DNA from 4 places in the Paraburkholderia sp. FT54 genome. Region 4 is predicted to be linked to each of the others. Evidence: riboswitches for the same ligand, from Rfam matches in the RefSeq annotation. Region 4 holds a riboswitch; each other region holds the start of a gene.
The links. A riboswitch is a leader RNA that binds a small molecule or an ion and turns the genes downstream of it on or off. The one in region 4 is predicted to bind manganese.
Positions count from the first base shown of each region.

Region 1 (3,206 bases), 2.0 Mb from region 4:
ACGGCAACTTCTTGTTCTTTAATCAGCCAGGACGATTATAGACGCAACATTTCGACGGCGGCGAGGGGCGCGGCGCGGTGTTCAGCAGGCGTTTACCCGCATCGTGAGAGTCGGCCGAAAGGCGCCGGATACCGCCATTGCGGCCGTCCGGTGGACGGTGTGGCCGAAACCGGGTATCCTTCCGGTCTCGCTTTGGCGTCGCATCCGCTCTGGTTGCCGCGCTTTCGTGTTGAAGCGCCCGTAGCTCAATGGATAGAGTACTGCCCTCCGAAGGCAGGGGTTGCTGGTTCGATCCCAGCCGGGCGCACCATAAAGAGTCGATCTCGCTCCAGGGCTTACACAGACAGACAGAAGAATGCGCTGAGCCCTTTTGTCTTTTTACGGTCTCGTCGTGTTCCGACGGACGCCCCCAACATCCGATACTCCCGCGCATAGCTCACCGGCGACCGCCCACGATCTCGTGCACATCGGCGGAATCGTCCTAAAAACGTTCGCCGTATCTGCGCTTCGATTAAGAAATCGGAAGTGTGAGCGTCTGTCAGCGGAAATTTCGCATTGCCGCATCCTATCCGCATAATTAGCATGCATTGGTCTGCAAATTGCATAACGGGTGGATATTCCGGAGCGGTATTTCGACATCCACTTCCCTGATCAATAAAGGTGTTGCGAAAGTATTCGCGCGCCGATTGTTTTATTTCGCAGGTCATGCACAAAATAACCCGGCTGGTTCTAACCGCATCGATCACGATGCTATCCAATTTCGTCCACGCGCAATCAGTGGCTCCTGAAACGGGCGTGAGCGAGTTTGCGGGTCCCTATGTGGGTTTCAAGGTGGGCGTGAATAATTCCGATGCTTCGGGCGTCGTCAACAAATCGTCGCACACCACGGTTTTCCCCGGTTTCACAGCTGGATACAACTTCGATGTCAACCGCTTCGTGCTGGGCGCCGAGGCTTTCGCTGATTTGCATCACGGCTCGGCAACATATAAAGACGGCGGGATCGATGCGAAATTCGGCATGCCGTTCAATCAGTTCATGCCATATGTACGTGCTGGATTGACGACAGACTGGCCGGATGTACGTTTCCACTGGGGTCTAGGCGTCGAATATAAGTTCGCCAAACACGTAAGCGCAGTGGGCGAATGGACAACCGACACCAGCAATCACGACGGCACCAAAAGAACAAATAACAGTTTCACAATCGGCGTGCAATATCACTTCAACTAAACCCGTTCGATTCGCGGCCGAGTGGTTAGCGCTTTAAGCGCCATATTTCAAACGCCTTCGCCGCAACAAGGTTGTTGAAAGCGTCCCTTGCCGTTAGAATCGCCCGGTCACTGGGGAGTAGCCTTCCTTCATCCTTTGAAGGAGAGCGCGTCAACATACTTGACCTGCGGGTCATGGCGCGTTCGACCGGGTCGGTTTGGCGAGACCATTGACGCACTGCTTCGTTCCGGTCGGACGGGGGCGTGCGTCATTGGTTGTCATCTGCGTCCGACCGCGGAGTTGCCCTGTGAAAAATCGTTGCCCCCTCCCAGTCCATCCGCCGCGCCTCTGCGTGTTTGCGGAGCTCCGCGCATGACCGGTCTCCTGTTCGAACTTGCCATCATGCTGGTCATCATTCTGGTGGCGGCCGAACTCTTCACCAATGCGCTCGAGCATCTAGGCGAACGCCTCAAGATCTCCGAAGGCGTGACGGGTTCACTGTTCGCCGCCGTCGGCACCGCGTTGCCCGAGACCCTCGTGCCGCTGCTCGCGATCGCGGGCGGCACGAGCGATAGCGCGGTCAATCAGGAGATCGGCGTCGGCGCGATTCTCGGCGCGCCGCTGATGCTTTCCACCCTCTCCACCTTCCTCATGACGCTCGCAGTTCTCGGCTCGCGCGGCGCGCGCGGCTGGGTTGCGCCGGAACGCACGGGCTTCGCGCGCGACCTCAACTATTTCCTGTGCGCGTTCGTGCTGGCCGCCGCCGCGATGTACGTGCCGCACGACCAGATGATCGTGCGGGCGCTTTTCAGCGTGGCATTGGTCGGCGTCTACGTCACCTATGTGGTGATGACCTTCCGCGCATCCAATCAGTTAGTCGATGCCGGTCACGGCACCGAAGCGCCGGGCAAGATGCTGATCTCGCGCCTCGGTGTGCCGACCAACCTCGCGACCATCGCGGTGCAACTGGCGCTCGCCGTCGCGTTGCTGGTATGGGGCGCGGAAGGCTTCATCCATGGTGTGCGCGGCGTGTCGCAGGTGCTCGGCGTGTCGCCGCTGCTGCTCTCGCTGCTGATCATTCCGATCGCCACCGAGTTGCCGGAGAAGGTCAACAGCATTCTGTGGATTCGCCGCGGCAAGGACACGCTGGCATTCGGCAACATCACCGGTGCAATGGTGTTCCAGGGCACCTTGCTGCCCGCGATCGGTATTCTGCTGACGCCGTGGGTGCCGCGCATCGAAGTGGTGACCGGCATTGTGATCACGCTCGCTGCCGCGGCCTGGCTGCGCATCAACGTGCGCGAGCGCGGCGTGCCGGTCTGGGCGCTGCTGGTTTGCGGCGTGCTGTACGCCGCGTATCTGGCGATTACGCTGACTCGCTAGGCGCGCTGCTCAGCCAGTCACCGCGAACCAGGCGAACATTCGCAGAAGGCCGCTCACCAGCGGCCTTCTGCGTTTCACGCTCAGTTCTTTGCAGGCGTGGTCGACGCCGACACTGCCGTCGTCGCACTGTCCGGCTTGAACACGGTCTTCCAGTCATCTTTCATATCGATGACGAGCCAGCCCTTCGCGCCGGCCTCGTCCAAACCCTTGTCGAGCTTGCCGCTCTTCGCCGCGCGGTCATACGCGTATTCGCGCTCCGCATCCGTGTGATGCACGAGCGCGGCGAGGCGCGGGCCGTCGCCTGCCGAGGTCCATTCGAGCATCGGCGCGTCGCCGTCCGCGTTACCGAACGCCATCACCGGACGTCGGCCGATCACGCGATCGATGGCCAGCGGTTTGGCCGAGCCGTCGACCAGCGTGTCGACCTGCGCGAGGCGCACCAGCGAGACCGCGCCGTTAGTCTGGCCGTACCGGTACTTGACCGTGCTGCCGATCACCTGCTCGGGCGGGATACCGTACATGCGCTGAGCCACGTCGCGGACGAACTCGACGTCGCCGCCCGTCACCAGATAGGTCTTGAAGCCGTTCGCGCGCAGATAGGCGAGCAACTCGAGCAT
Region 1 covers NZ_CP134195.1:88,203-91,408, forward strand. The annotation lists tRNA gene RI103_RS00360 (tRNA-Arg) at 235-310, shown strand; gene RI103_RS00365 (outer membrane beta-barrel protein) at 706-1,227, shown strand; yybP-ykoY riboswitch at 1,328-1,496, shown strand; gene RI103_RS00370 (sodium:calcium antiporter) at 1,579-2,589, shown strand; gene RI103_RS00375 (HAD family hydrolase) at 2,670-3,206, opposite strand, start outside.
Region 1: another riboswitch for manganese. It lies ahead of RI103_RS00370 (sodium:calcium antiporter); the one in region 4 lies ahead of RI103_RS09840 (TMEM165/GDT1 family protein).

Region 2 (3,206 bases), on a different replicon from region 4:
TTGCGGAAACAGTCTGTAGAACGGATTTTGCAGCGCGCCGGGATCGGCAAGCAGCAACGCGCCTTGCCCCAGATAGTTCAGCGCGAGCGCGGGAAACACGAGGCCGAACCACGTCAGCCGGATCGGCCTCGCGCCGAAATGTCCCATATCGGCATACAACGCTTCGGCGCCGGTCAACGACAAAACGACCGCACCCAGCGCAACGAACGCCAACCACCGATGATGCAGGCAGAACGCCAGCCCCGTGAGCGGATTAAGCGCAACGAGAATCGCGGGCGCTCGCATCATGTTGATGACGCCCACGACGGCAAGCACGATGAACCAGAGCACCATCACCGGTCCGAACACAATGCCTATACCGGCCGTGCCGCGCTTCTGCATCAGGAACAGCGTGACCAACGCAACCAGCGTCACGGGAATCACGCAGGTCTTGAGAAACGGCGCGGCGACTTCGAGCCCTTCGACCGCGCTCAGCACCGAGATCGCCGGCGTGATCACGCTGTCGCCGTAAAAGAGCGCCGCACCCATGATGCCGACGCCCAGCAACGTATGGCGCAATCGCGGGCGCGCAACAACGGACGATGCAGCCAACGCCAGCAGCGCCATAATCCCGCCCTCGCCGTGATTGTTCGCGCGCAGAATCAACGTGACGTATTTGAGCGAGACGACGACGATCAGAGACCAGACGATCAGCGACACGATGCCGACCACATTCATCGCGTTGAGCGATAGTCCGTTGACCGGATCGAATACCGTCTGCAGCGTGTACAGCGGGCTGGTGCCGATGTCGCCATACACCACACCCAATGCGACAAGCGCGAGTGCAGGCGTCGCCGGCCGGTGATGCCCGCGCCCGCCGGAATGGCCCACATCGGGCGCGGCGGATACTGACTGGCTCATGTCTCACTCCAGTTTCGCGTTCTCGCGGTGCAACATAGGGCATAGGCCAGTGCACGTGCGGAACCGATTCATGCTTTTATCAGGCCTCGTTTTTTGAGGAGTCGCCTGCGTCCCACGCAACAGTCAGCATCGCGGAAGCAACTTTCGTACGAGGAACGCGCGTCCCATTGCTCTGATGCCGAACACGCATTCGTATGTTCTGATGTTTTGCGTACCTGTCGTCCGCGAACGCGACCTGTCTCTTTTCTGAAGGACGGTGTGCCACTAATTCAACATATACCATCGGCCGTTTGCCACGCTACCGATACGTGAAGTGGCGGCAGATTTATTTCCTGCGCAGACATGCGAGGCCCGGCCCGCATTACATAAACCTTTCGACATGGTATGCTCGCACCTGTCTTTGGGGAGTAGCCGGCTTCTACCCAGAAGCGCCTGCGTCAACATTCTCGGTCGCGCAGACCGTGGTGCAGGTAGCCCTTTGGTTGGCAAGACCATCGACACACCACGCGACCGGTCGGGCGCGGCGGTGTGTCGTGGTTTTCCGCCCGACCTCGAGCCCACTTCTCATGAATCCTGTCGCAACGCTGTTCCTTGCTTTCGCCATGTCCACCGACGCCTTTGCGGCTGCAATCGGCAAAGGCGCCACGCTCAATCGTCCTCACTGGCGTGAGGCTGTCAGGACGGGGCTCATCTTCGGCGCCATCGAAGCCCTGACACCCCTGGTCGGATGGTTCCTCGGCAAAGCTGCAGCCCAATACGTCTCCGCATGGGATCACTGGATCGCGTTCGCGCTGTTGTTGGTCCTCGGCGCCCGCATGGTTCTCAATAGCTTTAGCACCAGGGAAATCGAAGAGACCAAGCAGTCGACTCATTCGTTCTGGTTGCTGGCGCTAACCGGCTTTGCCACGAGTATCGACGCCATGGCAGTCGGCGCGGGCCTTGCCTTCGTCGACGTCAACATCTATTCCACTGCTGCCGCGATCGGCCTCGCCACCATGGCGATGGTCACGATCGGCGTGATGCTCGGCCGTGTGATCGGCCATGTGGCTGGCAGGCGTGCGGAACTGGCGGGTGGCGTGGTGCTGGTCGGCATTGGCAGCACCATCCTGGCTGAACATCTGAAGATCATCGGCTAGACGGTGGTTGGCGGGCGCCCGCTGAGCTTCACCTCGTTCGGGCCAATCGACGGCTGACGCCGTCGGCCGCCTGTATCATGGCGGGTTTGCGCGCGACCTGAAGTCCACGCAAATGCATCCATTCACGACAACCAAAAGGAAGATTGCCATGACGGCCGCAACGCAATTCGATCAGGTTTCCATTGTTAAACGAGCCAACGTCTACTTCGACGGCAAGTGTGTCTCTCACACCGTTCTCTTCGCCGACGGCACGCGCAAAACGCTTGGTGTGATCCTGCCCGGCGCGCTCAACTTTGGCACCGACGCGCCGGAACTCATGGAGGTGCAGGCCGGACAATGCCGCATCCGCCTCGCAGGCAGTGACGAGTGGAAGACATATAGCGCGGGCGAGTCGTTCTCGGTGCCCGGCAAAAGCCGCTTCGATATCGACGTGATCGAAACGCTCGACTACGTCTGCAGCTATCTGTAAAACGTATCGCGTCGCACGACATGGGTACGGCACGCGCATTCAGGACACGTCATTGATGATTGCCGGTTGGGCGCGAGCAACAACCCAACCGGTGAAGGGACGATGATGAATTGAAGAGTCCGTCGAGATCAACGGCGTTTCATCTTGATCACACGCGAAATCTGACCAAGCGTGAAGCCAGTGTTCTCCACGTACTTCGCATAGTCGACCGGAGCAGTAAACGATGCCTCGGTGACGTACTCGCCCATGTAACGGAATCGGTCAGTTGCCGTGCGTACAAAAACAGGCAGCGGGTCGGTCTGTCGCGCGAGCGTTCGGCCGGCCGCACGTGCGGCGGCGCTGCCATCGCACACGATCACATCCGGGGCATACGGGTTGAGATCCTGACGCAATCGCGCGGCAACGACCTTTCCGCCCTTCACGGGCAAGAATGCCTGTTTGCATCCTCCTGTCACCCGATGAATGTCTTCCCGAGAATACTCTTTTCCAATATCAAACATGATTTTTCTCCCAAGAATGACGCCTGGCTGTAAAGCAGTGGCATCAAGCGGAGCGATGATATCGACCTGTACCTAAAGCCCTTGTATAAAGCGCGAGCTTCTTGATAAAGAAGGCATGCAGATTGAGCGGAACAGCGAGACATACCCCACAGATAGCACCGGGTTGCATCGGCTTCTCGCCGCGCTCCGATATGCCGAATT
Region 2 covers NZ_CP134196.1:2,643,429-2,646,634, forward strand. The annotation lists gene RI103_RS31505 (potassium transporter Kup) at 1-900, opposite strand, end outside; yybP-ykoY riboswitch at 1,291-1,456, shown strand; gene mntP (manganese efflux pump MntP) at 1,467-2,036, shown strand; gene RI103_RS31515 (pyrimidine/purine nucleoside phosphorylase) at 2,185-2,505, shown strand; gene RI103_RS31520 (hypothetical protein) at 2,634-3,005, opposite strand.
Region 2: another riboswitch for manganese. It lies ahead of mntP (manganese efflux pump MntP); the one in region 4 lies ahead of RI103_RS09840 (TMEM165/GDT1 family protein).

Region 3 (3,206 bases), on a different replicon from region 4:
GCTTCGTGTTCGGTACCGGCAAGCTCGGCGACCTCGCAGGGTTTTCGAGTGCCATCGTGCTTGCAATGATTGCGGTGTTGATTGGCTACGAGGCAGTCTCGCGCTTTATGTCGCCGGTACCGATTCACTTCGGCGAAGCGATTCCTATCGCCGTGGTCGGCCTGCTGGTCAACCTGGTAAGCGTGTGGCTGCTGAGCGGCGGTGACCACGGCCATAGCCATGGTCATGGCCATGGTCATAGCCACGGACACGGGCATGGGCATGGGCATGGTCACGACGACCATGCTCATGAAGACGAGGTGCAGAAGATTTTCGCGCCGTCCGGTGTGTTTGCCGTTTCCATCTTCGAGGATGGGGTTCCCCCCGTTTTCCGGATTACGCCGGCGACTGAGGGTTCGCGACTCGACGCTTCAGCGGTGTCCGTTACGACGCTGCGCCCCGATGGGACACAACAGGTATTCGAGCTGGCTGACCGTGGCACCTATCTGGAATCGAAGGAAGACATTCCTGAGCCGCACGCTTTCAAGGCCATCGTGCGGATGCCGGACGGCGAGCACGAAGTCGAATTCGAAGAACATGACCACCACGACGACGCGCATGAAGCGGCGACCCGGGACCACAATATCCGGTCGGCCTACATCCATGTGATGGCTGATGCGGCTGTCTCCGTGCTGGCTATCATCGGTCTCCTGCTGGCACGTGCATTTGGCTGGCTCTGGATGGACCCGCTCGCAGGGGTCATCGGTGCGCTGGTGATTGCAAACTGGTCGTACGGCTTGATGCGGGACACCGGTGCAATCCTGCTCGATATGAATCCCGACCGGCGCATGGCCGAGAACGTCCGGAACGCTATCGAGGACCGTGGCGACAAGGTTGTCGACCTGCACGTGTGGCGGGTGGGTCCTGGTCATATGAGTGCCGTGGTGTCAGTGGCGACGAGTGAGTCGCAGCGCGACTCCCGCTTCTATCACGCAGTGCTCAGGCGCTTCAAGGGGCTGTCGCATGTCACCGTTGAAGTGCGACCTTCATACGCGGCAGCCTGACCCATGGCGGTCAAGTCGCCGTGCATCGATGTCTGTGCCTTCGATGGGAAGACCAAATTGTGCGTCGGGTCTTTTTCGCACACTCGATGAAATTCGGGCGTGGAAGAAGATGACTGACTACCGGCGCCACCAGGTGATTAACGACCGGGCGCGGCGCGAGGCCAAGTTGCAGCGCGATTCTCCAGTGTTATCGTCCGAACAGCCGCGAACGCAGGACACCTGAATCGATGGGGAGCGCCGCCGCTTCATTCTGGCGACTTGTTTCTGTAACACCTAGCGCGATAGAAGCGCACCCGCTCATTGGGGAGTAGCCGCCTCGAACGCGATGTTCGAGGGCGCACGTCAACATACTTGGCGAGTCGAAAGACCCGCTATGGCGTGCGTAGCTAAATGCCTGGCAAGACCGATGACACGCATTCCGACCTGGCCGCGTCGCCGGAATGCGCGTCATCGCGTTCTTACGGCGCGACTCGGCTCTCACAACCCATGCAATCCTTCCTTGTTTCAACCAGTGTGGTCGGCCTCGCCGAAATCGGCGACAAAACCCAACTTCTGTCTCTGGTGCTGGCTGCACGATATCGCAAGCCCATTCCCATCATCCTTGGTGTGCTTGTCGCGACACTCATCAACCATGCCGCATCCGGTGCGCTTTGGCCCTGGCTTGCGAGTGTTTTAAGCCCAGGCATCCTGAACTGGGCAGTCGTCGCGTCATTCGCGGTGATGGCAGTGTGGATTCTCATTCCGGACAAGCTGGACGACGCCGATGCGGTATTGACGAAAAACTCGATGGGCGTCTTCGGTACGACGGCGCTCACATTCTTTCTCGCCGAAATGGGTGACAAGACTCAAATCGTCACCATCGCATTGGCCGCGCGCTTTCACGAGTTCTTCGGCGTAGTCGCGGGAACAACGCTGGGCATGATGCTGGCGAACGTACCGGTCATCTACCTTAGGCACAAGTTTGCCGACCGTCTGCCGACAAGAGCTGTTCACATTCTTGCGGCGATTATCTTTGTCGTGCTCGGCGGATTGGCTCTGAGAACGGCGCTTTATCCGGCTGCGCATCCAGTGTTTTAACCGGACGGCTGCGTGGAGGCACATATTCCGGCGTCGCCTGAGCTTCGAGCCTAACCAACTGACGCGCGGCACTTCCATCGTCACTGTCACGCTCTGGGGGCGTCTGAGCTTTCAGGCGCGCCGGATTGCGAGGCCAGGACGGTACAAATGCTTACAAAGCATTGTGCTTGCGGGTGCACCATCCTCGCTGCTGTGACGTTATTGAAGGCACATCCCTGTGGAGCTCGCAATGAACACGAACGTTGCCTCGAACATGCCGCCGCGCGGTCGCATCCATCCCCTGGTCGCGAGTGCGGCCGTGGCCGTTATCCTCGCCAGCGCGACCGGTATCGCGGCGATGACCGGAATGCTGCCCACTTCACGAGCTGTTACGGCGCCTCCGACGCAAGCTGCTGCGGCGGTCGCCCCGCTCGCCAGCGCGCCGGTCACGTCGCCGCAACAGTACGTTGAACAACGTGCGACGCAGGAGGCGCCAGCCCAGCCGCGCGTCCATCATCACCGTAGCGCTCCGGTTGAGCAGGCTCCGAGGTATGCGAACAACGATACCTATCAAAGTCAGGCTCAACCCGCTCCAAGGCCAGTAGCAGTTGACCCGAATGCCGGGGAGGTTGTCGCCGTCAACGCTGTCCAGGACCCCGAGCCGACGACGGGGCTCGGAGCCGTAGGCGGCGCTGTCGCTGGCGGGCTGTTGGGAAATCAGGTCGGTGGAGGACGCGGTCGCGTTCTGGCAACGATTGCTGGCGCGGTCGGTGGCGGGTTTGCGGGCAATGGCATCGAGCATGCGGTGCGCAAGTCTACGACCTACCAGGTGCAGGTCAGAATGCAGGACGGCAGCTACCGGAATTTCACCTACACGACACAGCCTCATGTTCAGGTCGGTGAACGTGTCCGTGTCTCGGGCGACTCCCTGACCGCGTCGTAGGCATGGTCGGTACCGGCAGCATCACAGCGGGTTACTGCCGGATACAGTTTTGACATTTCCGCCGCACCTGCTTCCGCGCGCCAGCCCTAAAATCCGCGTCGTTCGCCATTGTTTGGCGGCCGGCAGAAATGAGCAGGACAGGAGAACTCCATGAAACACGCGAC
Region 3 covers NZ_CP134196.1:164,296-167,501, reverse strand. The annotation lists gene dmeF (CDF family Co(II)/Ni(II) efflux transporter DmeF) at 1-1,043, shown strand, start outside; partial or broken gene RI103_RS20080 (DUF1289 domain-containing protein) at 1,047-1,266, shown strand; yybP-ykoY riboswitch at 1,334-1,514, shown strand; gene RI103_RS20075 (TMEM165/GDT1 family protein) at 1,530-2,120, shown strand; gene RI103_RS20070 (glycine zipper 2TM domain-containing protein) at 2,350-3,042, shown strand; gene RI103_RS20065 (hypothetical protein) at 3,193-3,206, shown strand, end outside.
Region 3: another riboswitch for manganese. It lies ahead of RI103_RS20075 (TMEM165/GDT1 family protein); the one in region 4 lies ahead of RI103_RS09840 (TMEM165/GDT1 family protein).

Region 4 (3,206 bases):
ATCAGCATGCCCGGCGTGATCTTGTCGCAGTTGGAGATGCAGACCATGGCGTCGGCGCAGTGCGCGTTGACCATGTATTCCACCGAGTCGGCAATCAGTTCGCGCGAGGGCAGCGAATACAGCATGCCGCCGTGACCCATGGCGATGCCGTCATCCACGGCGATGGTGTTGAATTCCTTGGCGACACCGCCGGCCGCTTCGATCTCTCTCGCCACCAGCGCGCCCAGGTCGCGCAGATGCACATGGCCCGGCACGAACTGCGTGAACGAGTTCACCACCGCAATAATGGGCTTGCCGAAATCACCGTCCTTCATTCCGGTGGCGCGCCACAAGGCGCGGGCGCCGGCCATGTTGCGGCCATGGGTCGAAGTTCGCGATCGATAGTCAGGCATCTGTGTCCTCAGGTATTGGGGTCGTCAAGACTGGAATTGTGCCCAGGCCGGCAAGCACCGTTACGGATGGTGACGGCGCACCGAGTGCCGCCAGTGGCTCGCAATGGCGCGCGCGTGCGGCTGGGAAGGTACGAATAGTGCGAGAGGACACTTAAGACGTCCAATATATTTTTTCGGTGGAATTAGGTCGCAAAAGATATTAGTTGGCCGTCGTTCGAGGCGGACAAGCGGCGTGAAGATTTCCTTGAAACGATGTCCGCCGCGATTGAGACTGCGGGGAAGCTGCACCAATGACGCTCATCGGTGTCAACCCGAAATGGAAATGTCGGCGCGGACGCGTTGCCACGAACATCGTCAATCCTGTTGAGGAATGCGCGCGACTTTCGAGTTCTTGTTCCCTGCGGAATGGCGGCGTCCACTACAGTCGCGTATAAGAACGTTGTGTAGAACGGTCGCCTCGATCGTCGTCGCGCCAATGTGTGCCCTTGCCGGCCTCCTCTCCTGGATTCCGCGTTCGTGGCTCCGCGCAGATCCTGCTCATCGCGCCGCCTGTCGGAAAGCTGACGATTTGCGTCACTCTGTCAGGACACTGTAGAATCGCGCAACTCATTGGGGAGTAGCCGCCTCGACCGCAATGATCGAGGGTGCCCGTCAACATACTTGGGGGTCGACAGACCGCCATGGCGTGCACAGCACGATGCCTGGCAAGACCGATGACTCGCATTCCGACCTGACCGGGTCGCCGGAATGCGCGTCATCGTGTACTTATCGCGCGGCCCGGCCTACAAACCATGCAATCGTTCCTCGTTTCGACCAGTGTGGTCGGCCTAGCCGAAATAGGCGACAAGACCCAGCTGCTGTCCCTGGTGCTGGCCGCCAGGTATCGCAAGCCCATTCCGATCATTCTCGGCGTGTTCGCCGCGACGCTCGTCAATCATGCTGCGTCCGGCGCGTTGGGCGCGTGGCTTGCCAGCGTACTGAGTCCCACGGTCCTGAACTGGGCCGTCGTCGCATCGTTTGCCGTCATGGCCGTCTGGATTCTGATCCCCGACAAGCTCGACGGGGCCGAGGCGGTTTCGACCACGCATCCGATGGGGGTGTTCGGCACCACGGCGCTGACGTTTTTCCTCGCGGAGATGGGTGACAAGACGCAGGTTGTGACGATCGCCCTGGCCGCGCGATTTCACGAGTTTTTCGGGGTGGTCGCCGGCACCACGCTTGGCATGATGTTGGCAAACGTGCCCGTCATCTACCTGGGACACAAGTTCGCCGACCGCCTGCCAACCAAGGCGGTCCACATTCTGGCCGCTGTCATCTTCGTTGTCCTCGGCGGCCTCGCTCTCAGGACGGCGCTGTATCCGCACGAGCATCCGCTGTTCTAGTTCGAAGTACGTTCAAGGCGCGTGGCGTCCGCGCTCGCTCCGGGACGCACTCAAACATCGCAGGGTCGACCTCATCCACTTCCGCAGCGTATGGCACCCAGGCTGCGCATAGCCGACAACCGTGTCGCCGTTTCGCACTCGAGAAAAATGGGCCCTGGCCGTTCAGCTTTTGACCTTTGTAAAGGAAAGCGTGCTTGCACCGGGCGATGGGTATACAGTCGGTAGATGGGTCGCGCTCAGTGCCCCTCGTTCTGGAATCATCATGCGATCACAAATCAAAACTGCACCACGTACGGCCGGCAATGTGAGCGAGTATGCTCTGTCGCGTCAGGCCCAGGCACTCTCGCTCGAACAGGCGGATCGTGCACGGGAGGAAATACGACGCGTCAACGACGCCCGCATTGATTCGAAAGCAAGCAAATGGCGTTATTCAGCGGCGTTGGCAGAGAGTTGACGCCGAGGTTCAGACTCTCATCCACTCGATAACCATGCAGCCTTTGGCCTTCCGACACGCGGCCGTTCCAGATCTGCACGCTTGATCATAAGACCGGAGAGAGAATGGCGGCGCTGGCCGCTCGCTCTACGAAGGCGTTTCTGTATCGTTCTGTCCGAATCGTCTCTCGCCGCCTTTCGTTGCTGAGGTCGCCGCAACGCAACTAGTCCGGACGTCGGTGTTAGCGGGAGTTCGTGTGCGAGAAATATCGGACACGCAAAGAGGACCCGTGCCCGAACCACGAATGCGCCCCGTTCCCGACGCTATGGGACGGATGCCGACATCCCGTTGATGAGCCCGTTCTTTATCGGCAGGAGAAAATCATGAATGGTGACCAGGCCAATACGCAACATCAGCTTGAAAAAGATCTGACTCATCTCGAACACATATTCCCGCAACTCGTCGCCAATAGTGTGCTCGGACTCGTCTATTGGCGCCAGCGTATGACAGCACTTGAAACGGCGCAGACATCGCTTCCCGTTGTTGCCGGGAGAGCGACGCGCCTGCGGTTCATGTTTGATCAGATAGACGGCGGGATCGCCCGCCTTTAAAGCAACGTACACAGTGATTGATCGGCAGCCGTTGCATGGGCTTGCCGTGATCGAATAACCTCTTGCCACGCAGTCAACGCTGCCAGCGGCGCAACGCCTCGCGCGATATTTGTTCCGGCATTCCGCCACCGCTACGTTCGTTACTCGTCCGCCGTGGGTCTGTCTTCGTTATATTCCGCGCGCACACCGGCGGGCAGCCATGGCTCCTTGTGACAACACCAAAGCTCGTAGCTCGGCTCATACAGGCCGACCCGGTCGAAGCCACCCAGCGGAAGGTCCAATTCGTCGCTGTCGAGATATTCCATGAACGCGACCGATCCGCATGTCGGGCAGAAATGCCTTCGCGCCCCGGGCGAACTCTGCCACGCCTGCGTCGCACCGGAAAACG
Region 4 covers NZ_CP134195.1:2,093,383-2,096,588, reverse strand. The annotation lists gene ilvD (dihydroxy-acid dehydratase) at 1-392, opposite strand, end outside; yybP-ykoY riboswitch at 992-1,155, shown strand; gene RI103_RS09840 (TMEM165/GDT1 family protein) at 1,184-1,774, shown strand; gene RI103_RS09835 (hypothetical protein) at 2,037-2,228, shown strand; gene RI103_RS09830 (hypothetical protein) at 2,591-2,818, shown strand; gene RI103_RS09825 (GFA family protein) at 2,959-3,206, opposite strand, start outside.